DNA from 4 places in the Paenibacillus sp. B46(2026) genome. Region 3 is predicted to be linked to each of the others. Evidence: riboswitches for the same ligand, from Rfam matches in the RefSeq annotation. Region 3 holds a riboswitch; each other region holds the start of a gene.
The links. Region 3 has a riboswitch for cyclic di-AMP ahead of AC1S8V_RS10525 (C40 family peptidase). Riboswitches for the same ligand answer to the same signal wherever they lie in the genome.
Positions count from the first base shown of each region.

Region 1: it holds a riboswitch for cyclic di-AMP, as region 3 does, so the genes downstream of both, AC1S8V_RS00150 (ubiquitin-like domain-containing protein) here and AC1S8V_RS10525 (C40 family peptidase) in region 3, are expected to answer to the same signal.
Region 2: it holds a riboswitch for cyclic di-AMP, as region 3 does, so the genes downstream of both, AC1S8V_RS16585 (C40 family peptidase) here and AC1S8V_RS10525 (C40 family peptidase) in region 3, are expected to answer to the same signal.
Region 4: it holds a riboswitch for cyclic di-AMP, as region 3 does, so the genes downstream of both, AC1S8V_RS00525 (C40 family peptidase) here and AC1S8V_RS10525 (C40 family peptidase) in region 3, are expected to answer to the same signal.

Region 1 is NZ_CM165907.1:28,712-36,819, reverse strand. It holds gene yabG (sporulation peptidase YabG) at 1-536, opposite strand, end outside; gene rsmA (16S rRNA (adenine(1518)-N(6)/adenine(1519)-N(6))-dimethyltransferase RsmA) at 596-1,498, opposite strand; gene rnmV (ribonuclease M5) at 1,503-2,048, opposite strand; gene AC1S8V_RS00150 (ubiquitin-like domain-containing protein) at 2,204-3,388, opposite strand; cyclic di-AMP (ydaO/yuaA leader) riboswitch at 3,662-3,915, opposite strand; gene AC1S8V_RS00145 (TatD family hydrolase) at 4,157-4,927, opposite strand; gene AC1S8V_RS00140 (HD domain-containing protein) at 5,260-6,537, opposite strand; gene AC1S8V_RS00135 (AbrB/MazE/SpoVT family DNA-binding domain-containing protein) at 6,855-7,109, shown strand; gene rsmI (16S rRNA (cytidine(1402)-2'-O)-methyltransferase) at 7,347-8,108, opposite strand, start outside.
Region 2 is NZ_CM165907.1:3,726,526-3,734,633, forward strand. It holds gene asnB (asparagine synthase (glutamine-hydrolyzing)) at 495-2,390, opposite strand; gene AC1S8V_RS16585 (C40 family peptidase) at 2,599-3,072, opposite strand; cyclic di-AMP (ydaO/yuaA leader) riboswitch at 3,078-3,211, opposite strand; gene AC1S8V_RS16590 (response regulator transcription factor) at 3,381-4,088, opposite strand; gene AC1S8V_RS16595 (sensor histidine kinase) at 4,178-5,569, opposite strand; gene AC1S8V_RS16600 (nitrite reductase) at 5,754-6,374, opposite strand; gene AC1S8V_RS16605 (WD40/YVTN/BNR-like repeat-containing protein) at 6,607-7,521, opposite strand; gene spoIIP (stage II sporulation protein P) at 7,767-8,108, opposite strand, start outside.
Region 3 is NZ_CM165907.1:2,273,864-2,281,971, forward strand. It holds gene AC1S8V_RS10480 (hypothetical protein) at 1-272, shown strand, start outside; gene AC1S8V_RS10485 (GNAT family N-acetyltransferase) at 381-929, shown strand; gene AC1S8V_RS10490 (glycosyltransferase family 4 protein) at 1,321-2,451, shown strand; gene AC1S8V_RS10495 (YkvI family membrane protein) at 2,589-3,644, opposite strand; gene AC1S8V_RS10500 (xanthine phosphoribosyltransferase) at 3,849-4,430, shown strand; gene AC1S8V_RS10505 (hypothetical protein) at 4,528-4,857, shown strand; gene AC1S8V_RS10510 (hypothetical protein) at 4,977-5,195, shown strand; gene AC1S8V_RS10515 (carboxymuconolactone decarboxylase family protein) at 5,337-5,666, shown strand; gene AC1S8V_RS10520 (hypothetical protein) at 5,736-6,437, opposite strand; gene AC1S8V_RS10525 (C40 family peptidase) at 6,562-7,026, opposite strand; cyclic di-AMP (ydaO/yuaA leader) riboswitch at 7,032-7,163, opposite strand; gene pelA (pectate lyase) at 7,596-8,108, shown strand, end outside.
Region 4 is NZ_CM165907.1:104,771-112,878, reverse strand. It holds gene AC1S8V_RS00535 (M1 family metallopeptidase) at 1-1,253, shown strand, start outside; gene AC1S8V_RS00530 (hypothetical protein) at 1,264-2,106, shown strand; cyclic di-AMP (ydaO/yuaA leader) riboswitch at 2,361-2,498, shown strand; gene AC1S8V_RS00525 (C40 family peptidase) at 2,502-2,972, shown strand; gene AC1S8V_RS00520 (GNAT family N-acetyltransferase) at 3,328-3,822, shown strand; gene AC1S8V_RS00515 (c-type cytochrome) at 3,973-4,332, shown strand; gene rbsK (ribokinase) at 4,404-5,390, opposite strand; gene AC1S8V_RS00505 (4a-hydroxytetrahydrobiopterin dehydratase) at 5,434-5,730, opposite strand; gene AC1S8V_RS00500 (hypothetical protein) at 5,948-6,241, opposite strand; gene motA (flagellar motor stator protein MotA) at 6,476-7,276, shown strand; gene motB (flagellar motor protein MotB) at 7,263-8,081, shown strand.

The sequences.
Region 1 (8,108 bases), 2.2 Mb from region 3:
TAGCTACCAAGACTATATAAGTCATAAGGCTGACGCGTCTTTAACACCCCATCATGACCCGTAATGACGACGATATCCGGACGTACTTTAGGTAATAAACGGTATAAGGTATCTGCCATTGCGGATTCATGAACATACTGTCCCTCCGCGGGAACACGAAGTTGTTCATAGAGATCCATGCTTTTTTTCAAATAATTCGGATCTCCATCCAGATGAAGCACCTTGCCAGGCATTTCAAAATAAGCCGGTTCCTGCTGGGCAGACCAATCCTGCACCAGGCCTTCCCGGAAACGCTCTGCCTGTTCCATGCGATTCTGCTGCAGGCGTGAAAGGGTCTGATGTGCCTTAACATGCGCCTGTCTGGTCTTGGCGCTTTGCGGTTCGTAGGGAACCTGTATCAAATCGTCCACCGGGGAATCGGCAATCAGCCGGAACTCAGTCCCTTTAATGACCGCAGCATCCAACTGGAGGCCTTCCACCCGAAAAGTCACATCGCCGCCGTATGACTTCCGAACGACCAAGTCTCCGATATTCATCAACGTAATCACCTCTACCCCATCGTATGGGCAGAGACCCGGTTTGGTTCATTCAAATTTTACAGCGCTGCACGTACCCCTGCTTCCCACATTACGGTGCTGAGTGTGGCATACTCCTGCAGACTCAACGTCTCTCCACGTCGGGACGGTTGAATACCTGCCTGCTCCAGCAGAATGTCTGCCTGTTCCCGGTTCTCCTTTGTGAAGAAGCGAGCCTTCAAGTTGTTTGAGATTGTTTTTCTCCGCTGGGCAAAAGAAGCCTGTACCACTTCGAAGTAGTGTGCTTCATCCGGGATCTCCACTGGCGGTTGCTCACGCACTTTCAGCTTAATGACAGCTGATTCCACATTAGGTTGCGGAATGAAGACCGTAGGAGGCACAATACACACAAGCTCCGGCATACTGTAGTACTGAACTGCGATGCTCAGACTGCCGTAATCTTTTGATCCCGGTGCAGCAGCCATGCGTTCAGCCACTTCTTTTTGGATCATGACAACAATGCTGTCTACCGGCAGCTTCTCTTCCAGCAGTTTCATCATGATTGGGGTCGTTACATAGTAAGGCAGGTTAGCCACAACACTGACTTTGTCCACGGATGCAAAATCCGTATTAAACAACTCAGCCAGATCAAGCTTCAGCACATCCCCATGATGAACACGTACATTCGAATAGGGCTGCATCACTTCTCCCAGGATGGGGATCAAGCGCTGGTCAATCTCTACGGCTGTGACAGGACCGGCTACCCGAGCCAGTCGCTCCGTAAGGGCTCCAATACCCGGCCCGATCTCTAATGCGCCCTTGGACTCGTCCAGATCGGCTGCATTAACGATTTTGTTCAGTATATTTTGATCGATCAGAAAGTTCTGACCCAGACTTTTCTTGAATGAGAATCCGTGTCTTTGAATAATCTCTTTCGTACGCTTGGGCGTTGCAATTTCTATCGTCTCTTCCATGTCTTTCATATGCTCACAATCCTTCACGTTCAATTTGCGCTAATGCTGTAGAGAACTCTTCCCGTGTAATCTGAAATACACTGAGACGTTTGTGGAACTGCTTACCGTTACAATAACCGATGCCCAGCAGATTGCCCATCTCCATGCGACGTGCAGCAGCCTGCGGATGCACGATAAGTCCTGCCGCGATCAGGTCCTCCCAATCGATCAGGCTCGTAGCACCTTCGTATGAAGTATGTACGCGCGCCAGAGCATGACGGATCGCCTCCGGTGAGGCATTCTCCACCCCTATGTCCCCTTTGCGCGTTGCATCAGCTTCCGGAATGAAGGCATGCTTGCAGCCAGGGACCTTATTCGCAATAATTTTACGAATGCGTTCGCCAGCATGATCCGGATCTGTCAGTACAATGACTCCCCGTCTCTCCTGAGCAAGCGCAATCCGCTTCAGAATGCGTTGGTTGATTGCTGATCCACCTGTTTCTATTGTATCGGCTTCCACGGCCCGACGGATGGCTACCGTATCGTCACGGCCTTCCACCACAATGACTTCTTTTATCATGTTCCATTTCTTCCTTTCTAACGCAAAAAGAAGAGGAATATCCTCTTCTCTGCCAAACGGCGGGGGAGACTGATTTCAGACTCCTCCGCCGCATATTCCGCATGAATCATTCATGCAACTATTTTATAGCATTCCCATTTCAAAGTAAAACGATTTTAGTTCGCTTCCGGCTTCACCGGACCGATCACGTAGACCGTCTTGCCTTTCTTGCGTCCAAAATTCAGGGCATGCTTCACACTGTCATAATATACATCAATTTTGTTGCCTTTAATGGCACCGCCTGTGTCTTCCGCACGACGGAATCCCAGACCTTCGATATATACCCACCAGCCAATTGGAATGACTTTGGGATCAACCGCAATGGTGCGCCCTTCCGTTACACGAGTACCGGAAGCTGTTTTTGTACCAATGCCAGGCTCTTCGGAAGAGTAGGCAGTCATGGATACATTTTTAAGTACTTTGGAGTATTTAAAAGAAGTGCCGGATACGGTAATTACTTTGCTGCCCGAGGCAGATGTTTTCTTCGAGTTCGTTGTTGTAGCCTTTTTGGTTGTTGAAGTTTGAGCCGATACGGTCTGAATCTCAGGTTCTTTCACGATCGGTTTTGCTTTGGTGCCGACAGCGATCACTTTATCTACACGATTATTCGCGACAGATTTGCCGACCATTTTTTTGGAGACCAATTCTCCATCCTGAAATACCTTTTCGATGTGCTGTACAAGTGTGCCTTCTTTGCCGTTCACAACGACACGGTTATCCCCTTTGTACAAGCTAGGGTCAGCCGTTTTAATTACTTTGTAAGCGATCGGTTGCTCTACATTCACTGTACGCTTTGTTACGCGCACTACACGGATCTTCATATCCGCTTTGATGGCAGTTCCAAGCGCCGGATACACTTTATCATTACTTTCAACTTGAATACCTGATTTTTGAATTGCATCTTCTACCGATGAATCGGTTGTATACAGAGTCTTGGTGTCTCCGTCTGCCGTAATGTTAACTGGAACGGCCCGCTCAATAACGATTCGGTCTCCATCTGTAATCGCCCCATTCATGGACATGGATACCTTATCGTGAGGGCTGACTGTGATCGACTGCTCCTCCAGCATTTCCTGAAGCATTCCTGTACGAGTCTCTACCACCTGAGCTTTGCCATCAATAACCAGTGAAATTTGTTTCCCGGCCTGACCGTAAACGACTAACAAGATCATGATTGTAAGCGCAATTGAGAAAATCGCGATCAATGCCATTTGACGCATGTTCTCATGCTTCCACCGCAACGCGAAAGACTTACTGGATGATCGTGACTCATGGGTCTCTTCTGGTTGGAATGTGCCCACTTCTCCGTCCTCCTTCATAGCCTCGTCGTCTAAAGTAATGCATGATGTCTTTGACGTGACTATACCAAATTTTCTACAGAACACAGATCGGACCAACATAATCCGGTTCTGCACCATGAATCCATCTTCGCAACATGATGTCATCCTCCTGAATACCTACCGTATGATGACAACATTTCTTTTATTCAAAAACAAAAAAGCCAAAGAAAGAGTGTAAGAGGAACTCTTTCGTGGCTTCCGAATGATTCTGAATATCGGAAATTCATGCACGAGGTTGCCTCTCTTTTTCCGCTTGCGAGGTTAGCTGTCGGATTCGGGCGAAAGAGAGCCGCCCTATCTTAGGTCACCCGCTCATGGCGGACGCCCTTGAATTCACCCCGAGACCCAAAGAAGAAATCAAATATGGCTTCGCAATTCCTTTCGCTGCTTTTGGGTCAGCGAATGATGCGCAGCAGCTAAATACACCGCTGTTTAAGCCTTATTGGTTCCCCCGCTCTCCGTTAACGGAGACTCAGCGAGACTGATTCATGAAAGTAATGTTGTTTCATCGGAAAGTGTCCCTTTGTTCATCCCCCGAACATCTGTCCAATTTTCCGCACAACAATTCACTGAAAAGATGATATCCTGTTTTGATGCATGTTGTAAAGCGTTGATCAAGTACGTTTTTCTGAATATTTGGTTAAAATATTGTAATATTCTTGATTTATTTGGATCAAAGAGCAAATTACCTCCGCTTAACTCCCTTTTTCACATGATTTGCTCGTTTTTTTAACGAATCCCAAATCGTTCCATGGCATTTTTGGTCGTTATTGCAGCAATTTCCTCTACCGAAATGCCTTTAATTTCCGCAGCTGCCTCTGCAACCAGACGTACATGCGCTGTCTCATTTCGTTTCCCGCGATACGGATGAGGTGTCAAATATGGAGCATCTGTTTCAATGAAAAACCGGTCCATCGGAACCTTCGCCAGCACCTCTTTGGGCTGTTTTGCATTTTTGAATGTGATCGGACCTCCGAAGGACAGATGGAAGCCCATATCGAGACAACTTTTTGCGGTTTCCCAGCTGCCTGAGAACGAGTGCATCACACCACCAACCTCGCCCGCTTTCTCTTCACGCAAAATTCTTATAATATCCTCGTGCGCATCCCGATTATGGATGACAATCGGCATGTTCACTTCACGTGCCAAAGCAATTTGTTGTCGTAATACGCGATGCTGTATTTCCTTCGGTGAAGTATCCCAGTGATAATCCAATCCAATCTCACCGATTGCAACCACTTTTTCATGCTTGCATAAAGACGCAATCCACTCCAAATCGCCCTCCTGCATTGTGATCGCATCTACTGGATGCCACCCTACAACTGCATATATAAAGTCATACGTTTCAGCGAGTTTCATTGTGGTTGGAATCGTCTCCCGGTTAAAGCCAATATTGATCATGCGACCAACTCCTGCATCCACAGCACGCTGAATCATGTCCTCGCGGTCCTCGTCGAATTGTGGTGCATCCAGATGTGTATGTGTGTCGAACAGCATCATATTTGTATCTCCCTTCATGTCGAACTAACGACTATCTTTGTTTAAAAATTTAATGTGTAAAATTCAATATTTCATTGCTTCATAGATAAAACATTTTGGGGAATCTGTATATTACCATCAATACATTCATTGCTTCACAACTACAATATATAGAAGATGTACAGATATTCTGATCTATATATGGCTGATTGAGATGATTCTACATGTTTTCATTTACAAAATTATGTCGATCTACATATACTGCCCATTAAAGCAGATTACTGTATCATGAAAAATAGCTCTTTTAGAAAGTCTTTTGAACTCGAAGTTTTCACCAAGTTGTACCCTCATCATTACAAGAAATAGGGGCGTATATGGGACGGTAATTCGTGAATAATCGCATCCACCTTGTTTTGCGGGTAATACAAATGATGTTTTCCCCGATGCAGCCCACTGATGGAACGGACAATGTCGGATACTTCTGACAACTCATGTAACTTGTCCTGTCGATCGAGCAGAAGAATCTGCTTATCCGTGGATTCATCCGGACGAAACACATCATACGGATTATCCGACGGAAAATCAATTTCCAGATCATATTCGGGATTGAGACCTGCCTGGACAAAAGCTTCCCGAATCTCTTCCATCATTGTCAAGTCGGTCTGTTCAAGCTCTACATACTTATATAACTTGCGATCCATGAAACGTTCGCATAACTCACTCAGAACAGTATCGTCCTCCTTGCGCCACTGCGCAAATGCCGTCTGAATCAAGGCTTCGTCCAACTGCAAATATTCATCTACCGATAGTTCTCCTTCAAATAATTGAGGAAGTGGATCAATCATGAAGAGGAATTGAAAACCTTCCTCTATGAGTGTTTTCGCTCGCTTGAATATTTGCCGCAATATAATTTCGGAACTACGGGTTACCGGATGAAAGTAAATCTGCCAATACATCTGGTACCGAGACATTAAATAATCCTCCACAGCATGCATGCCTGATTCCTTGACTACAATTCGCCCATGGTAAGGGCGCAGCATGCGAAGGATACGATCAAGATCGATCGTGCCATAATTTACTCCCGTAAAGTAAGCATCCCTGAGCAAATAATCCATTCGGTCCGCATCAAGAGGGCTAGTCACCAGATTGACCACAATGGGCTGCTCATACGTCTTTTGAATCACAGAAGCTACTTTCTCAGGAAAATCAGGAGCATACCGTCTTAAGATTGCCCCTACTTCGGTATCACCTGTAATGATGCGACAAGTCCAATCTTCATGATTCATGTCAAAAGCTTCCTCGATGGAATGAGAAAACGGCCCATGCCCGAGATCATGAAGTAGAGCTGCGCACAGAGCTACAATCTTTTCATCCTTTGGCCAATCTGAATAATGGCTTCTTTCAAATTGAGAGATGATCTTGCGTGTAATTTCATAAACACCCAGTGAATGTGAGAAACGACTGTGCTCTGCTCCATGAAAGGTAAGGTAAGAAGTCCCCAACTGACGAATCCGGCGTAACCGCTGAAATTCCGGGGTATTGATTAACTCCCATATAATCGGATCTTGCACGTGGATATAATTATGTACCGGATCTTTAAACACTTTCTCTTCCGTTAGACGTTGTTCCATATCGACTCACTCCTTTAATTTCTTTTATATTAACGCTTTGACCTCTACGAATCACCAAAGATTCGACATAATATGACGAATAATGTCGAATAAGGTGGTTTTGTCGTTTTCCAAATCGACAAAGCTGACATTGATGTTTAAATACGAAAAACAGCTTGCAATCCCTTACCACCATTAACCTTAGGAAAAACAGCCCTAATTTTAAGCTAATTTTAAGGTTGACTGATTTGGGAATCGTTGGTATGATGGGTATCATAAAACATAAAATAATGTCGAATAATGACAATGATAGTTAGCTGAGAGGAGCACTGATTATAATGATGAAATCAACAGGTATTGTAAGAAAAGTGGATGAACTGGGACGGGTAGTTATTCCAATTGAATTGCGCCGTACGCTCGGTATTGGTGAAAAAGATGCTCTGGAAATCTATGTTGACGGCGAGCGCATCATGTTGAAAAAATACGAGCCTGCTTGCATCTTCTGTGGTAATGCAGAGAACGTTACTTACTTCAAAGGTAAAATTGTTTGTAACGAATGTATTTCCGAAATCCCTGCACCTGTAGCAAAATAAAAAATTACAGGTATACTGGACTTATCTAAAATGTTATTTCTAACCTTTTTCATATTCCTTAATGGCCTTCCCGGTGTGAATTCCACCGTGGAAGGTATTTTTTTCCCTGTTATGGGTTCCATTCCCCAAAATGAGTCTGTAACACTCCACCAAGGAGAGAGTGGTGAAATTCGTTTGGAATGATTTTAAACCACTCTGTTCTTTTTAATGTTCCATTCATGTTGGAGATCAGATTCGCTATTCGATTAACGCATTATATACATCGCGCTTCGTCAGACCACGATCGTTTGCCGTTTTTTTCATTGCATCTTTGCGATTATGTCCTTCTCCCTCATAATGGCTGACATGATCCGCGAGTGACATGAGTTGCCACCATGCTTCGCGCTCAGCCTTACGCTCCTCTTCCTTAATGCCTTCTACCAGCAAACAGTACTCACCAAGTGGCGGATGCTCTTCAAGCCAGTCTATGGATTCCTTCACAGTACCCCTTGCGAATTCCTCATGACGCTTGGTAAGCTCACGAGCCAGAACAATCGAACGATCACCCAGAATTTCTTCGAGATGGACTAATGTTTTTCGTATACGGTGAGGTGATTCATAAAATAACAAAGTCCCGTTGGATTCGTCAAAAGCCTCCAGCACTTTTCGCATGTCCTTTTTCTCCCGCGGCAAAAAGCCGCCGAATGTAAAACGCTCCGTCGGTAATCCGGACACGATCAGAGCAGACAAAGCAGCATTGGGTCCAGGGATGGGAATGACCGTTATTCCGGCTTCCAGTGCAAGCTGTACAAGGTCGGAACCAGGGTCCGAAATGGCCGGCAGACCGGCATCACTGACGAGTGCCAAATTTTTTCCTTCTATTATATAGCGTATCAGTTCAGGTCCACTCGCCCCCTTATTATGCTCATGATAACTAAACAGCATCGAAGGTGTAATTTCATAATGAGTGAGCAGCTTTCGGGTCTGGCGTGTATCTTCTGCTGCAATGATGTCACAACT
Region 2 (8,108 bases), 1.5 Mb from region 3:
GTCAATGAGATACTAAAAAACAGAAGAATCCATTATGCGGCGATCTTCTCCGGAATCCAACCGAGGAGTGACGCCGCATTTGTTTTGGAAATGCCCTGATTGTAAAACAAGCGATACTGACAAAATGTAGGCCCTACTGCTACAAATTAAGTGTCTCTCTAGATTTAGTTCCTCAACAGTAACAAAAATGAGGATTTTTGCGTTCTATCTCCTGATTTGGTCCAAGCTCTTGATCTTAAACTTCACTTTCATTCGTTTGTTGATCTGTCCCTCTTTCACCAGCAGACGAACCGTCCTATTGCTTATCGCTTTCCCCTATTTGGGTGGCATACGAAAATCCCCCCGGTATAATGAGCTCATTTTAACATGATCTCTATCTCGAGGGGTTGATACCATCAGCTTTTCAATAATGTTGGTCATTTTTGTTCAGCACAGTAACGTTTTTCGTTTTTGTTTTCTCATCTCCTTTGGAGAACTTTGTTAAAGATAAAGGATTACAAAATCATTCTTTTGGAAGAAGGAACGGAAAAGGAATACACACGATCTTCAATATATATTTGATGCCATAAGATAAATACAAGGATGGTCCACAATTTACGGCTTGCATCCAATTTCCCTTCCTTATGGATCTCAAGTAGCTGTAGGACATACGTTTTATTGATCCATTGATCTACGTCTGCCGTCATAATCAGATTTTTAGCCCATGTGTACCATTCACTTTTCAACCATACCCTGGTAGGCACAGGAAAACCTAATTTTTTTCGGTGCTGTACATCAGGTGGAACCACACCTTTCATAGCTTCACGGAGCAATAATTTGGTTGCTGTAGGTGTAACTTTATACTTTGTGGGAATTGTAGCAGCTAATTCAAATACTTTTGTGTCTACAAAGGGAACCCGAAGTTCCAAGGAATTAGCCATAGACATTTTATCTGCTTTCATTAGGATGTTTCCACGCAGCCAAGTATGAATATCAATATACTGCATCTGCGTGACTTCATCATATAACTTCGCTTGGTTATAAAGCGGCTTAGTCACCTGAAGAGTCGGTTCACATACCCCCTGCTCCGTTAACCATGGTGCTAATACCTTATCTTTTTCATGATCCATAAAAATTTTCGCATTCCCAAAGTAACGTTCTTGTAGAATAAGACTACCTCTTTCCAAAAATCCCTTGCCTTTCATGCCATCGGGCATTAACCTTCCAAGATGTCCTGCAAGACTTCTCAATCTTCCTGGAAGATCCTGAAACATACGGAGAGCATATGGTTCCTGATAAATGTTGTAGCCTCCAAAAAATTCATCCGCGCCCTCTCCTGAGAAGGCCATTTTAACATGCTGACTAGCCAACCTCGATACAAAGTAGAGACCCACGGCTGAGGGGTCTGCTACTGGCTCATCCATATGCCATATTAGAGAAGGTAGTATATCTATATAGTCGCGGGCATTAATCCGAATTTCATGATGCTCAGTCCCAAAATAAGCGGCTGTCTTTCTGGCATCATCCAATTCACTATATCCCGGCATATCGAATCCAACGCTGAATGTTTGGGTTGGTTCCAATTGATGAAGTAATCCAACTAAACTGCTTGAATCAATACCGCCCGATAAGAATGCGCCCCTGGGGACATCTGAGTTCTTGTGAATACACACCGATTCCGTTATTACCGATCGAGTCTCCTCTACTAAATCGGAATAGGACCTGTTTTCATTTGGCTCAAACTTCACTTCGTAATACGGTTTAATGATCAATTCATTATCCTGTACAATCAAATAATGGCCGGCTTTCAATTTATGGATTCCTTTGAACATGGTTGAAGGTTCAGGTACATATTGAAATGTAAGATAATGATATAGTGCATTCTCATCTACTTCCCGATCAATCCTACCTGAAGCCAGTATCGATTTAATTTCAGAACCAATCATGTATCCAAAGGCGGTTTCACTGAAATATACAGGCTTTATCCCGAAATGATCCCTTGCCGCAAATAAAAGATCTTTTTTTCGATCCCATATGGTGAAACCAAACATGCCCCGTAAATAGCTGACACATTTAATTCCAACGTCTTCATAAAGCCTCAGCAGCACTTCAGTATCCGAATCTGTATAAAATGTATGACCTTTTTGGCTTAACCAATCCTTCAACTCTTTATAATTATAAATCTCCCCATTGAATACAAGCCAAATATCTTTGGTCTCATTGGTCATGGGCTGTGCCCCGTGCTCGATATCCAGTATACTTAGTCTCCTAAAACCCAGACCGATATGATCATGGATATACATCCCTTCATCATCTGGGCCACGATGAGCTATGGAGTCTGTCATATGTTGCAGAATATTTGCATCTACTGGCATACGATACTTGTTATATAAACTTACAAATCCACACATTGGGCTATTCTCCTCTAATCGATATAAGATTAGTTTAGCTTTTATGTATGTGGAATCTGTGAAAGGTTAATGTCCACATCATAAATCACAGTTTGTTAAGTTATTTACTTATTTATTGGTTTAGTTCACTGAGAATGGCTTTATCTGTTCGAGGCAAGTTGCTAAACAAAATGGAAAAACCCGTGAATTACCCACGGGCTTGTCCATTTTAATGACTATCGTCAACCATTTTAAGATAGTTCTGCTCGCTAACCACTCGACGAGCTGTAACATATTTGGTTTTATAATAACTTTCAGATAAGCTACTAATTCGAACACCCTTACTGCTTGATGAATGTGCAAATTGATTGTCACCTACATAAATACCTGCATGGGAAATGCTGCGACCATTCGTATTAAAGAAAACGAGATCCCCTGGGCGTAGTTCTTCTTTCTCTACAAACGATCCCTTTGTTGCTTGCATACTAGAAGTGCGCGGCAAATCTAGTTTAAACTTATTAAAAACATACAGGATAAAACCGGAACAATCAAAACCAGATGTTGTTGTCCCACCATAAAGGTATGGCGTTCCAACCACTTCTTTTATTTCTTCTGTTAGTTTTGCCTGACTAGCAAATGCCCCTGTTGCTGTGGAGGTAAATAAAACTGCTGCTCCAAGCACCGATAAAATAACTTTCTTCAAACTTTTGTTCCTCCCTTAGATGCCTACGGAGTTAGCTTAAGGATTCGGTTAAAGGCTCCCTATATTCTTTTCTTGCAAGAATAATTCACCCAACAAATGGTTCCCCCGTTTTCAATACGAAATTCGGCAAAAATAGTTAAATATTTGTAACCTATAGAATATTATATTGTTAAATTGTGTGGATTTAATGTGGAATTCTCGTATATCTTATACTAAAAAAGAAAAGAAACGACCGTCTCCTGCTAAACTTAGGGAGGATCGCTTCTTAGCACAAGTTCTTTTTGTATTGCCGAATTCTAGTTATAAGTTCAAGGCTCCTCTACACTATACAACCACTTATACCCTATGCCCCAAACCGTTTGAATGGGATTCTGTTCCAAGCCAGCCAACTGCAACTTCTCCCGGATATTTTTCACATGGGTGTCTACGACTCGGTTATCCCCAAAAAAGTCACTTCCCCAGAGACGTTCTATGATTTCATCTCTAGAGAAAACTCTTTGTGGATGCTCGGCCAATATAAGCAATATATCAAGTTCTTTTTGGGTCAAATCCAAATTTGTGTCAAGTACCATAACCTGTCTTCGATCTGGATAAATAATCATGTCTGTATACATGATTTTTTTACCGATTTCTTTGAGGCTTAGAGACTGTGAAGATCGTCGAATAAGCGCAAACAAGCGAGCAATGAGTTCATCTGAATTTACAGGTTTCACCATATAATCATCAGCACCGGCACCTAACCCATGTACCTTATCCTTCACATCCCCTCGAGCTGTAAGCATCAATATAGGTGTTTCACTAAACGATCTGATTTTTTCACAAAGATGCCATCCATCCATATCGGGCATCATAACGTCTAATAAAATGACATGATACGAATTTTTCTGAAGATAGGACAGTCCTTCGGTTCCATTATGAGCTTCCGTAATATCAAAACCCTCTTTAGTTAAATAAATTCGCAACAGATTTCTCATATTCCATTCGTCATCAATAACTAATGCTTTCAACTTATTCATATGGTCATCCCATCCATTTCATTAATCTTTAGCAATATGCGGTTTCTGACCGTAAATGTCAACTATCATTAGCTCATTTGTTTTACATATTATATTTTGAAGCTGTGTGATTTTAATGAAGAAGATGTGATGGACGGGAAAATTACTTTAAATCGCGTCCCCTCTCCAATTTTACTTTCCACATGTATTGTTCCTCCTTGTTGTAAAACAAGACTTTGAACAATGGAAAGCCCCAATCCTGTTCCTCCATACGCCCGAGATCTCGATTTCTCAACTCGGTAAAAACGTTCAAATATATTTGGAAGTTCTTCTGCTGAAATTCCGGGCCCCGTATCGCAAATGCTTATCACTACCGCGCCTATTTCAGAAGTTAAAGAAACTTGAATGTACCCCTCGGCTGTGTAACGAATGGCATTATCCAATAGATTTAAAATAATCTGTTCCAGTCGGTTAGAATCTACAAAAATATGAGGTACAGGACTCAACTTACTTCGAATCGTAAGATCTTTTTCTTTGGCTTTTAATTGAACCTTATCTATAGACCTTTGAATAATCGAAGTGGGTTCGACAGACATTAGTTTTAAGTCAATTTTACCTTCTTCCATCTTAGACAATTCAAAGAGATCATTTATGATTACATTTAAACGTCGTGCTTCCTCAGAGATGATTTGTAGATATTTTTTCTTTTCTTCATCATTTTCCACAAGATCTTTAGCCAATATGTCTGCATACCCTTCCATATAAGTAATTGGTGTTTTCAATTCATGGGAGACGTTGGCAAAGAACTCCGAACGATTATCTCGATATTGTTTTAATTCTTTAGCGAGGTCGTTTATGGCTTGTGACAATGAACCAATCTCATCTTTAGTTTCCACAGGAATTTCAAGATTCAGTTCTCCTTTGGCAATTTGGCGAGTTGCACTTTCAATTTTTAATAATGGATTCGATAATCTTTTGGATAGAAAAAAGATGCAACCCAACGCCAATAACAGTGCTCCAAATCCAGTGATAAACAGTAAATTTCTAATCGTTTGGATCGAATCCTTCATATTTTCTAGAGAACTAATCACGTAAATCCCTTTTACCGTTGGATTAGTGGTTACAGGGATACCGTGAAGCAGATAAAGTTCGTTATTAAAAGTAAATTCTCTTTCCACCTTCTTCCCCTCTAACAATTTGCGATTATCCCAGATATAGTTAGGATAAATGGAGGCGTCTGAAGTCTTTGATTCAATGAATCTTCCTTGTGAACTCAAGATGTACATCTGGACGCCTGTAAAATCGGCCATTTGTTCCGCACTGTTACCTTGCTCCTCAAGCATAGTAGACAAATGTGCTGCTAACTCATTGGCTTCATCGTGTACCTTTGATGACAAAAAATTCGTGAATATAAGGTTAAGTACAATGCTTAGCAAAATTAAAATCCCAATAAACAAGCTGAAAATGGTAAAGCTGAGTTTTAAATGAATTTTATTCCACACCGAATATATCACCTTTTGAAATCATATTAGGAAAACAAAACAGTCGCCATTATGGCGACTAATAAAATTTTGACTCAGAAAGGACGAATTGTTTTTCACGTTGCACAGTACTATGCACTTCATTTGGTATTAGACGGTTCCCACTTGCAGTGCTTTAATTTTATTTTTGCCAATTACTATAGAATTAAAGCATTCTCTTTAATTCTTCAGCAGTGATTCTCTTCAAAAACTTACTGAATTTTTCTTTACCTTTTGCATGAATTTTGTAATAATCGATTATTTTCATTACCGTTTTTGTTACTTCCGTTTCCGTTAAACCAACTAGAAAAAGTTCAGCCAAAGAAGCTTTGATTCCCTTTGGATCTCCACCTATATATATATCGAATTTGTCTTTCATTTTAACGATTCCGATATCTCTCAAGAGGGGTTCACTAGTCCCGAGCGCACAGCCAGCATATCCGATCTTCAGAGGTGTCGGTGTCAATATCCCAGCTATAGCTTGATTTAACTTTTGAGCAATGTCTAGTCCGGAATCTTCAGGTCCTCTACAGAAATTGCAAGCGATCAGGGCCTTAGTTGCATAACCTGCAGGGTTTACCTCAAGTCCAATGCTTCGAAGATTCTCAGTTACGACGCCTTCCGATTCAGCCGATACTTCAATATAAAATTGTTTAAACGGAGTCATCTCGGTCTTTTGCTCTGGACCCATAAGTTTACTGATAGCTGAAAGTTGCACTGCAGTAAACAAGCTTCCTCCTACTTGAACCGGTGGGGAAACTGCAATCATCAATCTTTCATTGTTCACTTGTTTTTCTCCTTTAATCTATTGAATGTTATGAAGAATACGTTTTGTTTAAAGCCCTCTTCATGTATTTCATATGACTGATTCATTTAAGCAACTCTTACTTAAGTCCACCGTTTGATGAATTTAGAATACCCCCCTATAGTATAAATTTCAAGCTTTTTTGTTTATATATACAATCGATTTAAGTTGTTTGTCATGATAAAGGAGATACCTAGGTTTATTCTTTCATCTTTCACGATTCCCTTAAAGACCAATTCTCTCCACCATCATTGCTTTCAAAAACCGAATACTGATCTGTCACAATGATAAGCCGATTGGGATCTTTTTTTGAACTTTTGATCCCCAAAGGCATCTCACCATTTAAGTCTACGTCAAGCTCAGACCACATTTCCAAATCAGTAGATTTCAAAAATCCACTTTCTGTCATGATAATCGTTCCTCCATCGAACAAAGACAGTACTCCATATGCCGGCTCGTTTGTAATCTGGATCTGTTCCAAATCTCTGCCATTGACATTATAGCGAACCAGCCCTGTTTCCGTTGCTGCCAAAATGGTCTCTTTAGTCGAAGGAAGTATAGAAATCGAATATGCCCCTTGGGGGATACTTCCGATTTTGTTCCACTGTTTCCCACCATCCTTTGTTTCATACACATTGTTGTCAGCACTAGCCAACAACGCAATTAATCGACTTGAATTCCTTGGGTCCATCGCTAAGTAGTGCACATCCGGCTCATTGGGTTTTGCTTTATTTGGAAGTCCATTCTCTGTAGTTTCCCAGGTCTCCCCTCCATCATTAGAACGTTTCAGGAAACCATGACCCGCGACAAAGATGTTCATGGGATTATTGGGATTCGTTTCAATTGCCATTACATCACTTGTCATAAGTTCTGTACTAGTTCGCAGCCATTTTTGGTCTATAAATTCATATATACCATTATGAGTTCCCATCCATATGGTTGTATCATCATCTGCAAAACTAAAGATATGCGGATGTGTGGTGGACTGAGGTGTTAATAGATCCAAATTTGCAGCCCTGTCTTCTCTACTCTCCCCCCAGAAAATAAAACCGACAATCACTATTAATGATAATGCGAGATAAAATCCAACACCCAGGGATAGCCTTTTTTTCTTTTTGGCACGGGTCATTCTCCTTGTCTAAAATAATTTTAGGTCAGTATAGAGAAAAATTGTGAAGATTCTGCGTGTATTGACGAAAATATACAGGAGGACACTCTATATCTACAAAATGTAATGATTAATATGCAAGCGCCATCAGTAGCCAATGGTCAACACGATTCCTCATGTATCAGCCCATGATTAGCTTTTAGTGGGGGAAAATCAATAAAAAACCCAATCAGCAAGAGCTAATTAGGGTGAGTGTATATTTTCTATTATGAGAGGGTTGAGCCATGGTCTTCATGCCAGATTTGATGGATTACATCGGCCAAGATTGAAATCGTTCTATAATTTTCTTCAAGTACATTTTCTACACCACCGATTTCGATTAGGGCACTAGAGTCAGCAAGCGATTGGTTGTATTGTCCATTACCGCTAGAATGATCTTTTGAGTATATCCCCTTTGATATTCCGGGTATCTTCTTATTTAATTTATTTTGTAATTTGGTGGCAAACTCCATCGTTTCTTGCCAATTGGGATTTTCTTTTCCTACGACAAAATATAATTGTGCATAGTTAAGTTTATCAAACTCTATGGTCGTCTGCTCTTTGGGTTG
Region 3 (8,108 bases):
TCATGCTGAAGCGTAAGGATCGGGAGTTCCGGGTATATGAGCTGTTTCTTCAGGAGCGAGGTGGATTGCCTGTGGGAACAGCAACAATAGACACTTCTCAATCCGATCTGACGGGATACATTGATTACGAGGTTCCTGGAACCAGCGTGCAGCGAAAGAGTCTGGTTGAAGTGCTGATGCAGGAGTTGGACAAGGAAATGGAGTTTGATACCCTGCATCTTACGATGTTGTATCGAAATCAGATTATTGATGAAGCCAGAATAGACGGGTAAAAGGCAGCTGCCTTTTACCTTTTTTTTTTTTCTCATTTTGACGAAAAATTCATTTCCCGGTATAGTACCATTAGTTTAATAGAGATCAGGAAGCGGAGGATACCAATGATGCACTCATTCAGAATCAGTAGCGAATTAATTAACGATGGTTTTCAAGCGATTCAGGCGAAGCCGGAAGATACGGAGGATGTGATGTCACTGCTGGTGGAGACAGCCGAATGGTTACAGAGCCAAGGTTCTTCCCAATGGAACGCTTTGCTTAAAGGTGAAGATTCACATGATACGGCAGGGGCAATTCGGCGTGGGGATGTTTTTGTTTTCAAAAAAGGTGCGGACATAGCGGGAATGGTTATCCTTATGGTTCAGCCAAGCCCGTGGGATATTCATCTCTGGGGTACCAAAGCTCACGCCGAGGATGGCGCAATCTATCTGCATCGTTTGGCGATTCGAAGAAAATATGCTCAGAGCGGTCTGGGGCGGTCGATTTTGCAATGGTCCAGCAGAGGCATTCAGTTTGAAGGCAAACATATGGTTCGGTTGGACTGCGGAGCGAGCAATGTGACGTTGAATGCTTTTTATGCGCGGAATGGGTATACCTTTTTGGGAGAGACCGAAGGTTACAGTACATATGAGAAGCCCGTGGAGCTGCTCAGCTGAAAATTGGGCTATCTAACGAACACGTTGCGGACAACCATCAGAGATTGAAGGATCGTGGCTTTTACTTCTGAGGGGCAAAGTTCGTGAATATGTTGTATATACGACTTGGTGAACAAACAGCTGGGTCAGTCTAACCTGAATGAGCAGAGCAGTGCAAACAAGCGATCTTCACTGGAGGCTTGCGGCGTCTAATGTAATATAGATGTTCTCGCTTCCCTATGTCATAATGGGCAGTAGAGCAATACGCAGACAACAAAAAAAGATATTCATCCATTCATGAATGAATAAGTGAGAGGGATTCTCATTTTGTATCTTTACTGAACATATGTTCTGATATATCATGAATGTAGATGCATTGAAAGAACGTAAGTTAGAAAGGGGGAAACTAACGGTGAAATTGCTGCAGGCGCTTTTCTTTCCTCCGGAGCAGCCCGGAGGTGTATCCTCTATGATTCCGTATATGCAAGAGAGGTTTACAACCCCGAGGTGGGAAATGGATCTGTTCTCGTTGCCGAAGCGTATTCGCAACAAGGGCAGAGAGGAAGTTCAGTTCGAAACATTTGATTGGACCGAATATCAGGACAGTCCTGTTGTCCAAAAATATATTCAAACCTATCGTGATTACCTATGGTGGACCAAACTGCGTATTCAGATGCCCTATGATCTGATTCATGCTCACCACCCGATTGCGGGACTTGCAATGAAAACGGTTTTCCCGGAAACACCCCTCATTCAGACGATTCACTCCAGTTATGAACGAGAATTAATTTTGAATGGACGTATTGAAACGGATGGACCGGAACATCGATTCCTGCTTGCGATATATGGTGAGCTGGAACACCAGGCAGAACGTCTCTTGACGGTGTCGGATTCGTTCCGTCGTTATCTGGCTCCCTACGTGAAGGAACCTGAAGTCATTGGAGTGATCCCCAATGGATTCGATGAGAAGCGGTTTAAGCCAATTCCCCATGATAATGCCATACCACAACTGGTCACGGTATGTCGGCTTGTTCCAGCGAAAGGGTTGGATATTCTTTTCAAGGCTTGTGCAGAACTGAAGGGCCGAGGTCATGATTATGTGTTACACATTATTGGAGACGGACCGATTCGTCCTGATCTGGAAGAATTGGCGCAGCGGTTGGGTATTTATAATGAGACGATTTTCTATGGTTATACACTTCACCCTGAGGAATTCATGCCATTCTTTGATATTTTTGTATTGCCTTCACGGGCAGAAGCATTTGGCTCTGTCTTTGCAGAAGCGGCTCTGAGTTGCCTGGCTCTTGTCGGCACGGATGTAGGTGGTATACCCGAACAAATCGAAAATGGTAGCAATGGGTTGCTCGTCCCTGCAGAAGATCCTTCTGCGCTGGCTGAAGCGCTCGAAAAGGTAATGCTGGACCCGGCTTACCGTTATGAGCTTGCCCGTTCGGCGTGTGAAAAAGCCAAAACACATTACTCTCTCGGCAGGTCGGTGAATGAGCTGAAAAAGATGTACTTGCAGTTTCCCAGTCAAGCCTAGAAAAAGAGAGTAAAAAGTGCAAGCCGCTGGCGAAGCAGCGGCTTTTTGTCATCTTCAAGGAAAGAGTACGCGGGATGAGCTATGGCCATGAACCAATTGATGTTCATCAACATCGTGATATACATAACCGTGAAGCTTTAAGTATTGTTGCGTCCACGAAAAGCGCCCCTGCGGTTTAACACCAATTTGGCAGCCCAGATCAGAGCCATGCTCCCGAAGATCGGGTAAAGGATGGACAGCAGAGAACTGAATCCAAACTGACTGAGTGAGTAACACAACAGCATAATGGTTAATGTAATGAAACGGGGATGCACCCGTAAATGTTGTCTGAGTTGCAGAGTCATTCCATAGATGTCCGCTACAAATGTACTGAAAATTTCCATAAATATAAGGGATACATATACAGATTGCACTGCCCACCCGAGTTGAAAGGCTATGCTGCCCATCGGGATCTCGAATTGGATGATGCCAGGCATCTGTGCTGACATGGCAAAGTGAGCTGCCATCAGCATGAAGCCCACACCAATTCCTCCCACCACGCCGCCCCATTTCAGTACATTTCGACTGCGAATCTGGTTACCCAAGGGTACTAGAACGGCCTGGGCCAACACCAGATTAAACGAAGTATACAGCAGGGGAGACAGCCACACCTTAATGGGGCTTGAGTCTGTAGTCAGCGTTATGAATCGGGATGCACCTGGATGATGCAGGGTGCTGGTTATCATGAGCAGAGATAACAGGAGCATCATGGGCACGACGATGCTATTCATCTGAAGGATGGCCTGAATGCCACGACCAAGAAGCAGATATGAACCTACAAGTGTGACGATTAGACCCGTCTGATAATGCAAACCCAGATGTTCGACAAAAACGGAACCTGCTCCGGCAAGCATGACACTGTTCACGCCGATGAGAATGAGAAGGGTCACCCATGTGATCCATTTGCCCGCTTTGTGGCCAAATAAATGTTTGTTCAAATCCTCATAAGAGCGGGAACCGGTATCGTGAGCAATGAGCATCATTTTGGTACCTAACCAGACAAAGAGCATGGTGGATAAGCCTATGGTGATGGTGGCCCATTTGCCATACTGGGTAAAAAACTGCAATATTTCCTGCCCTGTTGCAAAGCCGGCTCCGACAACCGTTCCAATGTATGTAAATGCGATCTGCAGCACCCGAAATGCCTGTTTCATGTGTTTCCCCTCTCAGGCCCCTGAATAGTTTGGACATGCGGGTGCCATGGTACAAGGTATGCTTGACCCACGAAAGTCATGACAATGGATAGCAAGCTCTGGCTTGAATTGCATCTTAAGGACGGCACCCTGGCAATTTCGCTTGAACTTATAGATAGATATATGATACTTTTACCTCATAGGATAGGCTTGGGAGGTCAAATGATGGAAGTATTGAAACAACGAATTTTACAAGAAGGTGTCGTCATCTCGGATCAGGTGTTGAAATTGGATGGTCTGTTGAACCACCAGATTGATCCTGCACTAACGATGGAGATGGGACGGGAGTTTGCTGCCCGGTTTCGTGAAAGTGGAGTGACTCGGGTAATCACGGTAGAATCCTCGGGGATTCCGGTTGCTTTTGCCGCAGCCTATGAACTTGGGGTACCGCTCGTATTCGCTCGTCGCAAAAAAACGCTTCTGGCTGATCCTGATGCTTACTGTGAACGCGTACCGTCCTTTACTAAAGGAATTGTAACTGACATTATGGTGTCCCGCGAGTTCATTCATGAGAATGACCGTATTTTGTTCATTGATGATATCATTGCCAATGGCGATGCCGCTCGTGGAGTGATCAAAATTATTGAACGTTCCGGTGCGGAACTCGTCGGATTCGGCGTTGTGGTCGAGAAATGTTTTCAGGCGGGGGCACACACGATTCGTGAACAGGGTATTCCGGTGGAAGCCTTGGTGCGCATTCGTTCCTTGAACGATGGAACGGTACAATTTGACGATAACGAAATGTGATATTTTAAAGGAATAGGGCCTATTTTTTGAACTATGCCTTTGCATGACCGCGGATTTCATTTATAATGGGGTTATGTTAGGGAGAGGAGGCAACACCATGGGGAACCAACCGGCAACAGAACAATTCTTTAATGATAAGCTGGCGGAATCGAAAGTTCATTTTGAACGTGCTCTGGATTGTAAACATACGGAATTCGATGACCTTTATCCCTATATGATTGAACATCCTCAATTTTTCTGGTACAAACGCTATGTTGCCTGGTCAGAATTACTGACGATTGTAGGCTTGTGCGAAGAGTTGTCCTTCTCTTGGAAAGAACAATTTACACCGCATCAAGTGGAGTACCTTGAAGAACGTGTGATGTCCGCCAAAGTGCTTGATTTTTGGTTTGAGAAGAACGACAGCAAAGAGCACGCGCAGCGGTAACTTTCAGTCGGGACATAATTTCGAATGACATGACAGTCCAATACAGTCACGTGAGACCTAAATGACATTTCATTTAGGTCTCTTTTTGTAAATAAATTTGGAATATAGGAGCCATGAACATGATCAGTGATACAGAACTGGACGCTCTGCGTCTGTCAGGTGAGAAAGTAAGAGTAGTGAGGGACGAGCTGGAATCAAACGATGTCACAGGAATTGTGGTTGCCTGGGATGGCGAGCAGGTACTTATCCGTCGTCAGAATCGACGTGTCGTTAAGTTGGATCGCAATTACCGATATCAGTTGTTCAGCGAGCCGCGCCAGAGTCCACTTAGTGAGTAGCAGCTTATAATTATGGCAGAGCCATGAGCGTTAAATGTTTGGAATTACCATGATTTCTTGGCATAATTGACTCACTCGGGAGAGAAGATAGGTACAGTGAGGAAGATCTGTAACTATAGCCGAGAGGGTGTGCTGCAAGCCATGACATTGATGAATGATAAAGTTCATGCCTACAAGGATCAGATTGGGGCATTAAGCGATGTGCTGCCAGGTGTGGTGAAGTCATATCATGAGTTTACCGGAGAATGTTTTCAGCCTGGTGTGATTGATGCGAAGACGAAACAGCTCATTGCGCTCGGGATTGGACTATTTGCTAACAATGAGGTATGTACCTTCTACCATGTAGAAGAAGCCCGTGCCAAGGGTGCAACAGATCAGGAGATTATGGAGACCGTAGCCGTGGCCGGAGCTGTAGGAGGCGGACATGCCCTGTCTCAGGGCGCGATGCGAGTGCAGAAAGGGTTACAATAATTTAAAAAACTTTGTGAAAAAGAAACAGGGTTATACTTCCTTTCAATATGGGAGTATAACCCTGTTTCTTTAAAGGTCGTTTTTACTTTCTTTACTGTTTGCTTTTTTATTATACTTGTCCACATCAGCAAATTTCTCCATAACGGAGTAGTTTGCTGTATAGTTTATTGTGGAGTACCGTTCAGGATGAAATTCAATCTTAGAGCGATCCGTATCCCAAAAATATGTAATGGAGTTATCGAAGGTCTTGCTTCCTGGCTGACCATATTTATTCGTAAGCTCTCCCAGAATTTCATCAGAATCCTGACTATTTAACATGCCAAAGTAATATGTGGCCTCGTACAACAAGAAGTCATCTAATGGATATTCATCTGCTGCATTTTCCATTTCCTCAAGGCGCTGGTCCATTATTTTGTATATCTCTTCTTTCCTTGTTTCTGTTGTGTTGGGGTTATTTAATTCCTCTGATAATTCCCTTCCTTCTTCCATCATTACCAGAATGCTATCATTGTCTAATAAATCAGTGAAAACGTATTTAGCATCTGCTTTCTTACCCAAGACTACAAGATTAGAATATTCGATACTTTTCTCATGTTCATTATGTACGTCCTCTTCATAGCCTGAGTTACCGTTCTTTTCTTCTGCTGAAATGACTTTGTCGATCTTGGTACCCCATGAAACATCTCTAAAATCTTTTTCGTTCTCACTACTGCATCCTAAACTACCTATTACTAAAATAGCAAAACTTAAAACAAACATTAACTTTTTCAATTGTTCTCCTCATCTCCTTTTATTTCCTAAAACATTTTACATTGTTTAAGAAAGCAGTTGAAGACAAAAAATGGTTAAACAAAAAAGGCATCCGGTTTATAACCGATGCCTTTTTGTATGTGAATTACATTTTACCCAACATTTTATCGTACATAAACTGTCCAGTTACCCGACGTGCTGTCACGTAACGATCATTGAAATAAGGATTGGACATCTTGGTGATGCTTACACCTTTACTGCTGGAAGCATGAGCGAATTGTCCGCCGCCGATATACACACCTGTATGTGAAATGCCTTTGCCCATCGTATTGAAGAACACCAGATCACCTGTGCGAATGTTACTTTTGGATACCGGAGTACCTGCTTTGGCTTGTTGCTGCGAAGTACGTGGCAATTCAATGCTGTATTTGTTGAAAAGATATCTCATAAACCCGGAACAGTCGAAGCCAGCCATAGTCGTGCCACCCCACTTGTAAGGTATACCAGTCATGTTGTTCACTAGAGAGTTAATACTGCTTGCCTCTGTGCTTGTTGCCCCGGATGTAAATAGTACAGCTGCTCCAAAAATGGAGATAATCAGTTTTTTCAAAATCAATGTTCTCCCTTCGATGCCTACGGAGTTAGCTAAGGGTTCGGTAGAAGGTTCCCTATATTTCCTATGTATAAGAATAATTCACCCAAAATGGTTCCCCCGTTTTCAAACATGAAACTCGGCAATGAATAATTAAGTTTTTGTAACTATTTGAAACTATATTGCATAAATGCGTAATTGTCAAACCCATTTAAAACCCTTCGTAATACCTCAATGTTAGCGGAATTACGGTTTTTATATGAAAGAAGGGATCAAGTTTGGGTATCATTCATGACAAAAACGTCATTATTGGTTCGTTAAAGGTGATTTTGGATAAATAAACAGGTTTGTCATGAGGTAAAAGGACTATTCCGTTATGTAGAATTTCAGAAATTATATTCATTAAGTTGCATATATTGACAAATATCGTTTTTTTGCATATTATCGTTGTATCCAATCCACATATTGGATGGAAATAGATTTTATTGTGTCATAAGTTCAAATAAAGGAGGTTTAGGGATTTGTATCATATGTAATGTAGAAGTGGGAGATTTATTAAAAAAACGAACATAGGAGAGTGTAATCCATTGAAAGCAAAAAAAATAGTTACTTTTGTACTGGCATGTACCATGGTGTTCTCAACAGTTGGGATGGCGGTTCTCCCTGTAGCAACGGTATCTGCTGCTGATGCATCAGGTACGACAGCAAGTATTTCCGATATTCTGAAGAACCAACTGCCAGATGGAGGTTGGAGAAAAGACTATAAACAATCGAGTGGGGAATGGGCGAAGTCTACGATCGATAACAAAGCTACATATTCAGAAATTAGAAGATTGGCGAAGGAATTCAAAAAGACTAATGATCCGCGATACTCCGCTGCTGCAATCAAAGGAATCAACTTTTTGATCAATATGCAGTATTCGAACGGCGGATGGCCTCAAGTCTACAAAAGCTCGGGATATCACAAGCACATTACTTACAATGATGATGCCATGATTAATGTAATGATCATGCTCGATGAAGTAGCGACGCGCAAAGGTGACTTCTCGTTTATCGACAGTACACTTGCTAACCGCAGTAAAAATTCAGTTGATAAAGGT
Region 4 (8,108 bases), 2.2 Mb from region 3:
ATTCAGAGTTCTACGCCGACTTCGGTATATATAGTGTGCGTATTCGGGTGCCTGAAACATACAAAGTGGCGGCTACCGGATTTCCAACGCAGCAAGCTGTAGTGAAGAATGGAGAGAAAGTCTATCAATTCTATGCCGATGATGTGCATGATTTCGCCTGGGCAGCCTCACCCGATTTTGTCTACGCCGAGGAACCCTTCTCTGCCCCCAATGTTCCTGGTGTACGAATCAAGCTGTACCTGGATCCTGCTCATCAGGATCTGAAAGAACGATATTTCCATGCCGCGAAGGCCGCACTAGCCAATTATAGCAAATGGTTTGGTCCATATCCTTACGCGACCTTATCCATCGTTGTTCCACCCAAAACAGGGAACGGTGCCGGAGGTATGGAATATCCCACGCTAATCACAGCCTTTGGTGCGGATGATACCACGCCAGGCTATGATCTGGAACGTACCGTAGTTCACGAGATTGGCCATCAATACTTCTACGGCATGGTTGCCAGTAACGAATTCGAAGAAGCTTGGCTGGATGAAGGGTTCACCTCTTATGCGGAGGACAAACTGATGGAGCAGGAATATGGACTGATCCCGAACCTGCCGGTACAATCGGGCCTGATTACGTCTCCTTCATCATTAACGCAGGAATCCTGGAAGTTCGATTCACAGAATGAGTACGCAGCCAACGTCTACACACGTGGCAAACTTGTATTGCTCGGTATAGAACATCAAGTCGGTGCGAAAACGATGGAACGCATTCTCTCTACCTATGTGAAGAAGTACCGCTTCAAACACCCCACATCAGCTGATTTTCAGAAAGTTGTAGAGCAAGTAACCCGCACTTCCTGGTCTGATTATTTTGATCAATACATCTATGGTAACGGAATGGCTGATTTTGCTGTAGAGGATATTCGTGTTATACCCGTGCAAAAAGACGGCCAAACATTGTACGAGTCTTCCGTGACAATCGTGAAAAAAGGTAGTGATTACAACGCCGTTCCTGTTCGCATTGCTTTTGAAGATGGGCATATCCTCACCAAGCAATGGAATGGAAAAGGAGATCGCATCACCTATAAATCAACTCACACATCCCCTGTTTCCTGGGCCATGACCGATCCCCTGTACACGATCGTGCTGGAGAACCGCCATATGAATAATTTTCTGAAATCCGGACTGGATGAGCGGGCGAAGTCCCGCTGGAGCATGAGTGTAACCAAACTAATAGAAGCCATATTCGGAGGTCTGTCATGGTGAGGTGGATACGGTGAAAGCAAAAATACGTGAAGGCTGGTTTCTCGTCCGTCAGCATATGTTCATTGCAGCTCTCTTATTTCTCTATCAACTTATATGGGGATATTTCCTCTACCGAATGGTTCAATCGGCGGTCATCCCACTGCTCCTGCGCTATCCTGACCCCGATGCCGGGGAGTTGAGTACGCTTTTATTCAAAATGGAAAGCCAACTTAACCTGTCCACCCATCCGGAGGTTCATCGTTATCTGTGGATCCTGGGGGCTATGCTGCTGGTTCGCATGTTGATCAGCCCCCTCATTCAGGCAGGACTGCTCTACTCGCTTCAGCACTATAATAGTACAGAAGAGCGCATTCCATTTGTCCGCGGAATCAAAAATCTGTGGAAACCGATGCTGCTGCTCCACACCATACGTACATTATTGATACTTCTGCCCGCCTACTGGCTCGTACCGAAGCTGTACTCAATTCTAATGGACGGATTTCATTCCCTTCAATTACTCTTGCCCGGCATACCTTATGTAGCTGCCTGGATCATATATGGCTGGGTTATCCATCACGTCCTGCTCTACATGCAGTTCGGTATTTCCGCACCGGAAGGAGAAGGCGGGGCTCACGGTACCCTCAAAGCACTCTGGATTGCACTACGTCATCTCATCACCGTGATTGGCATTGCACTGTTACTCGGCGGAATTCATCTGCTTATCTTCGGGGCATTCACTTCAGTCTCATGGTTACTAACAGGACTCACCGGACTTATACTACAACAGACGTATCCTCTTGCCAGATGTCTAATGAGCCTGTGGAAAATATGCGCCCATTTTCGCTTATGGCAGTCCAAAACATCCAAAGGTTAGAGCAGATAGTTTAAAAATTGTTACCATCGCATGTTAAACTCATGGCCTAATAAGTACTCATAAATAGGCAAACCTCAACCTTTCCCCGTCAAAGGTCGAGGTTTTTTTTGCTAAATTTGTTGCTAAACGTTGCCAAACTGGTACTCCTCTGTTACAATAATCCCAGTGAGTTTTTAGTAACAACTTTGTAATCTTTACATTCATATTTGTAACTACTTAAAATTAAATCGTCATTTCTTGATTTCGCAGGTGCATAACTAGCATAGCCAAATTCCTGGCACCTGGGAAGCGGGGGAACCAGTTATGGGTGAATTGATCTTGCTACAGAGGGATCATAGGGGACCTTCAACCGAATCCTTAAGCTAACCTCGCAGGCATTGGAAGGGGAATATCTCTTGTTCAAGAAGAAATTAACCGCAGCTGTACTTAGCATCACATTCGCTTTATCACTTGGTGCAGGTAGCGCATTCGCAGATTCAAAGATGGACACAGTAATTGATTCAGCAATGGGAACTACATACAAAAGTGGGGGAACAACGCTTAACGGCTTTGACTGCTCCGGATTTACACGGTATGTATTCGACAAGTTGGGTATTGATTTGGCACGCCAATCCAGTTCCCAATTCGACATGGGCGATTCCGTATCCCGCATGGAAATGAGAGCTGGCGATCTGGTGTTCTTTAATACAACAGGCAAAGGCGTATCCCATGTAGGAATCTTTGTAGGGGATGGAAAGTTCGCACACTCCTCTTCTTCCAAAGGTGTTACGATCAGTGCATTGAGTGAAAACTACTGGGCCAATCGTTATGTTGGCGCTAAACGGATTATGAGCACGGACGCATATGAATCACTGGCCCTTGACTAGGGACAAGCTGAGCAACATAATGCTGTAACCATTAACCATACTGGAACGAAATAAGAAGCACAACAGAACCGCCCGGTACATTCTCCGCAGGAATGTATCCGGCGGTTTTTTTGTGCTTCTTTCCCTGTTCACGTTGCAAGTAACACACAAGGCATATCCTGCGACATCAACAGCTTTACTTTGCGTTCGTTTGTCCGTGCCCTTATGATGTTTTTACCCATCCCGTTATAATATAAACGGAATTACTGGAACTTTTGTTTCATTTTTTTTCTTGGGAAGGAAGACTTGCTAAATGAACATCTCTTTTGTAGAGTGGACAAAGAGTTCTGTTTCAAGGAAAGGAGCATGCAGGTGTATGAAGGAAACCCCTGTGACGTTTCACGTTGTACCCATGCGAGAAGAACATGCGGAGCTTATCTGCAGTTGGCAGTATGATCCGCCTTACAATATCTACAGTTGGCTCCCCTGGGAGCAGATGAAAGCTCTGGAAGTGGAATTCGGAGATTCACAGCTGCGGCAGGAGCAATATGCGATCGTCCTGGATCAGAACGATCGTATATGTGGGTTTGCTCAATACTTCCCACTTCAAGGGGTAACCCGGATTGGCCTTGGCATGCATCCAGAGCTGTGTGGTCAGGGTCAAGGGACAGCTTTTGTCACTGCCATTGTACAGGAAGCTATTCGCCGAAATCCCACGAATGAGATTGATCTGGAAGTACTCACTTGGAATGCTCGTGCCATTCAAGTCTATCTGAAGAGTGGATTTGTCACCCAGGATACATACGAACGACAGACCCCAAGCGGCTTGAAGCCCTTTCACTGTATGGTTTATGAAGGGCCTCGCGGTTAGAATCCATTGCAAAACAACCAAATCTGCCCCTTGTTATGTGATTAGTTCAAAAAATTCCCACAAAATGCTATGATGTCAGTACAGGTTCCGTTATAATGATATGGATAGTTTCAGGTTAGATGATCTTTCATTCTGGAGGGGACATAAGGGATGCACAAATGGATCATGAGCGGAGTATTTTTTGCAGCATGCGCTTTAGCTATTGTTTTAATGTTTACGCTTCCAGGGAAAGAAGAAGTGGCTGAAGAAGCCAAGCCAACCATGCCGGAAGTAACATTGGATGCCGGACAGGCTGAAGCACTGGTCAAAGCCAATTGTATCTCCTGCCACGGGGATCAGCTTCAGGGTGGCGTAGGACCTGCTCTGGCAAACATCGGCAGCCAGGATGATCTGGAGAAGATCTATTCTACGATTGTCAAAGGTAAAGGTGGCGGCATGCCTGCCTTTAAGGGCAAACTGCAGGATGAAGAGATTGCCAATATCGCCATGTGGCTGTCAGAGAAGAAATAATCTCTGTATACGCATAACGAAGAGGCGCCTAATCCCCTTTTGGGAGAATAGGCGCCTCTTTGTTATGCAGATTATTGAGCATCTGGCGCGTGCTCGGCCAGAAAGGCCTCGACTTCACGTGCGGACGGCATCCCGGACTGGGCGCCGAGCTTCGTCACGGATAACGCGGCCGCTCCCATGGCGAAGCCTACGGACGCGTCCAAAGTCTCACCGCGCGCGAGGGCTACCGCCAGCGCGCCGTTGAAGCAATCGCCAGCGCCGGTCGTATCGACGGCGCTTACGGCGTAGCCGGGCGCACGGCATGCGCCGGCACGCCCTGCTTGTACGCGGCCACCAGGCGCCGCCGCGTACACTGCCCCCTCGGGGCCGAGCGTCGTGACGACAGCGGCCCCGAGGGATGCGGCGAGCTCTGCGACCGCCGCATCCAGGTCTTCCGGCCGGAGATGATCCCGGCCGGTAAGCACGGCAAGCTCACTGCGGTTCGGCGTGACTACGTCGACGCACCGCAGGAGCTCCTGGGGCAGACCCGGCACCGCGGGAGCCGGGTTGAGCACCACCAGTGCGCTGCCTTCAGCCGCCAGTTCAGCGGCGCGGGTGACCGCTGGCAGCGGGATCTCCAGCTGCAGCAGCACCGCTGCGGCTGCAGTCAGGCTTTTTACCGTATCCGCCTCCTCCAGCATCGCAGGCACAACTTGTCCATTCGCGCCGGGAATAACAATAATCCGATTGTCTCCCCTAGAGAGCCAAATGGAAGCCGTCCCTGTAACCGTGTCTTCCAATATGCGAACCTGCGAGGCATCTGCACCACTTTCCGTCAGACTGTGCAGTAGACGTTCGCCAAAACCGTCCGACCCCACCGCACCAATCATCGTGGTCTGTCCACCCAGACGCGCAGCGGCAACAGCCTGGTTCGCCCCTTTGCCACCAGCGAGATAATGCAGCTCCTCACCACTCACCGTCTCTCCCTCTTCCGGAATCGTGTCTGTCTTCACCACGAGATCCATATTGAGACTGCCTACGACAGCAATAAGAGGTTGTTTCTGATTATAGTCTGACATGTATGGTTCACTCACTTCCGCCGTGCGATAATAACCGAACTCGTTATTCCGACCTCATTTTGTCATAAGCTTCGTTATACTGTCCTGCTTCCTTAATATCTACAGATGTAATACCGCCCGCATCCCATGACGTGAGACGCAGCGTAACCGTTGTATAGTCAATCGTAATAAAAGGATGATGATTGAATGCTTCCGAGATCGCAGCGACCTCATCCACAAATGCAATCCCTTTCATGTAGTTGGAAAACACGAATTTGCGTACAATCCACCGTCCCTCTTCCAGTTCCCAGCCTTCCAGCCTTCCCAGATGAGCTTCGACTTCCTCTTGCGAAAAAACCATGCGTTATCTTCCTCCCCATAAGATGGTACATTACAGACGGATGTCCGTATAACCACCGACACCTTCGGTGCGATCTACAGCAACCTCAAGGCCAGGCTAACTGCCATGCAGTTGGCCCATTTCACGACTAACATCTTACCACGGACAAGCTTCAAAATCCAATCAACTGAATGGCATAGATCCAATAACCGTAAGGCTTTGAGGACATGTACACGCACTAAATTAACGGCACAAACGTCAACTCTTCTTCCCCGATCAAAATATGAATGCGGTGCTGATCCTTATCATGGATGACTACTCCACTTCCAACCGGGATGACAGACTCTTCACCCAGTGCATAGAACAGATCCTCCGCCAACGCCTCATCCACTTCAAGTTGCTCAGGCGCCCCTAGTCTCTCCCACTCTTCCGAGTCCATTTCAAAGAAAACATACCGATCCGGTATACGTCCGAGTGCCGTTGTCAAATCTGTCAAAATTCCTTCATAATCCCGTCCATGCTTTACGCCCATTGGCTTTTCACTCCTATTCGGCCCCTAAGGAGCGGATTTGATCTTATTATACCTGAAAATAGCCCTTAAAAAAAAAGGCCTTCTGGTCGATAAATACTATATATGACCGTTTTAACTGTTTTAGCAACCGTAAGGAATGCCTAACATTGAACGGATTGCGGCCAAAAATTCGTCTGGAAGCCCGAATACAGCCGCTTGAAAGGATTCAATTTTATCTCATGGATGAGGTGTATGATGAACATTTCAACGATTATTGGACTAGTTTTTGGGCTGGTCTCCCTTGTACTCGGTATGTTCCTGAAGGGTGCGCCCTTAATCAACCTGGTTAACAATCCAGCAGCCTACGTTATTATCTTTGTTGGTACGGCAGGAACCATCTTTATTGCATTTCCGATGTCTGAAGTTAAGAAAATCCCTAAGCTTTTCGGGATTATTTTCAAAAATCAAGTACTTATTGATCGAGTGTCTCTGATCGGCACGTTTATGGATTGGGCTTCCACTACCCGTCGTGAAGGTTTGCTTGCACTGGAATCAAAAGTAGAAGAGATTGACGATCAGTTCCTTCGTGGCGGTATGCGTATGATTATCGACGGCAACGATCAGGAATTTGTAAGTGATGTACTCATGGAAGATATTCACGCTACAGAGGAGCGCCACCGTGGCGGTGCCTTGATCTTCGCTCAGGCGGGGATGTACGCACCAACGCTCGGGGTTCTCGGGGCCGTTGTAGGTCTCATCGCAGCACTTGCCGATCTCAGTGACATGGAGAAACTCTCCCATGCGATTGCGGCAGCGTTTATCGCAACACTCCTTGGTATATTTAGTGGTTACGTGTTATGGCACCCGATGTCTAACAAGCTGAAGCGGATGTCCAAGCAAGAAATGGAGATCAAGCTGATGATGGTTGAAGGATTGTTATCCATACAGTCTGGTGTATCCACCATCGCCATCAACCAAAAGTTATCCGTATTCCTGACACCTTCCGAACGTAAACAATTGGAAGAGAAGGAGGGATCATCAGGTGAAAAAGGCTAAAAAGCACGAACCACATGAAGAACATATAGACGAGAGCTGGTTGCTTCCCTATTCTGACTTGATGACCTTGTTGCTTGCCCTGTTTATCACGTTGTTCTCCATGAGTTCACTCGATGCAGCCAAGTTTGAGCAGATGGCTTCCGCACTAAGCAGTGCATTGAATGGAGGCTCCGGTGTTCTGGATCATACGTCCATGAATCCGGATACGCCAGGTGCCGATTTGGGTAAGAACAAACAAGAACCTACAGAAATCACCAAGAAAACACCAGCTCAGATAACGGATGCACAGATGGCTCAAAAAGAACAAGAAGATCTGGAGAAGCTCAAGAAACGGCTTGACCAGTATATCTCGAAGAACGGACTTTCGGACCAGCTGAATACCAAGCTGAATCAGTCTGAATTGAAGATCACGATCAGTGATAATGCCCTGTTCTCCTCAGGCCGAGCAGATGTGAAGCCTGAATCACGATCCCTGGCCAAAGCAATTTCAAGCATGCTGCAGGAGTTCCCTGAATATGAAGTGGTTGTATCCGGTCATACCGATAATATTCCCATTTCGAACAACCAATATAAGGATAACTGGGATCTGAGTGCAGACCGTGCGCTCAACTTCCTGAAAATCCTGTTGCTGAACACGCAATTGGACCCTTCCAAATTCACACCAAGTGGTTATGGAGAGTATCACCCGATTGCCAGCAATGACACCAATACCGGACGGGCACAGAATCGCCGTGTAGAGGTATCTATCATTCGGAAGTATCAAAGTAACAATACAAATGTAAAAGCCGTAGGCGAAGGAAACTAGAAGCCTGCAGTGATTCATTAACCAAAG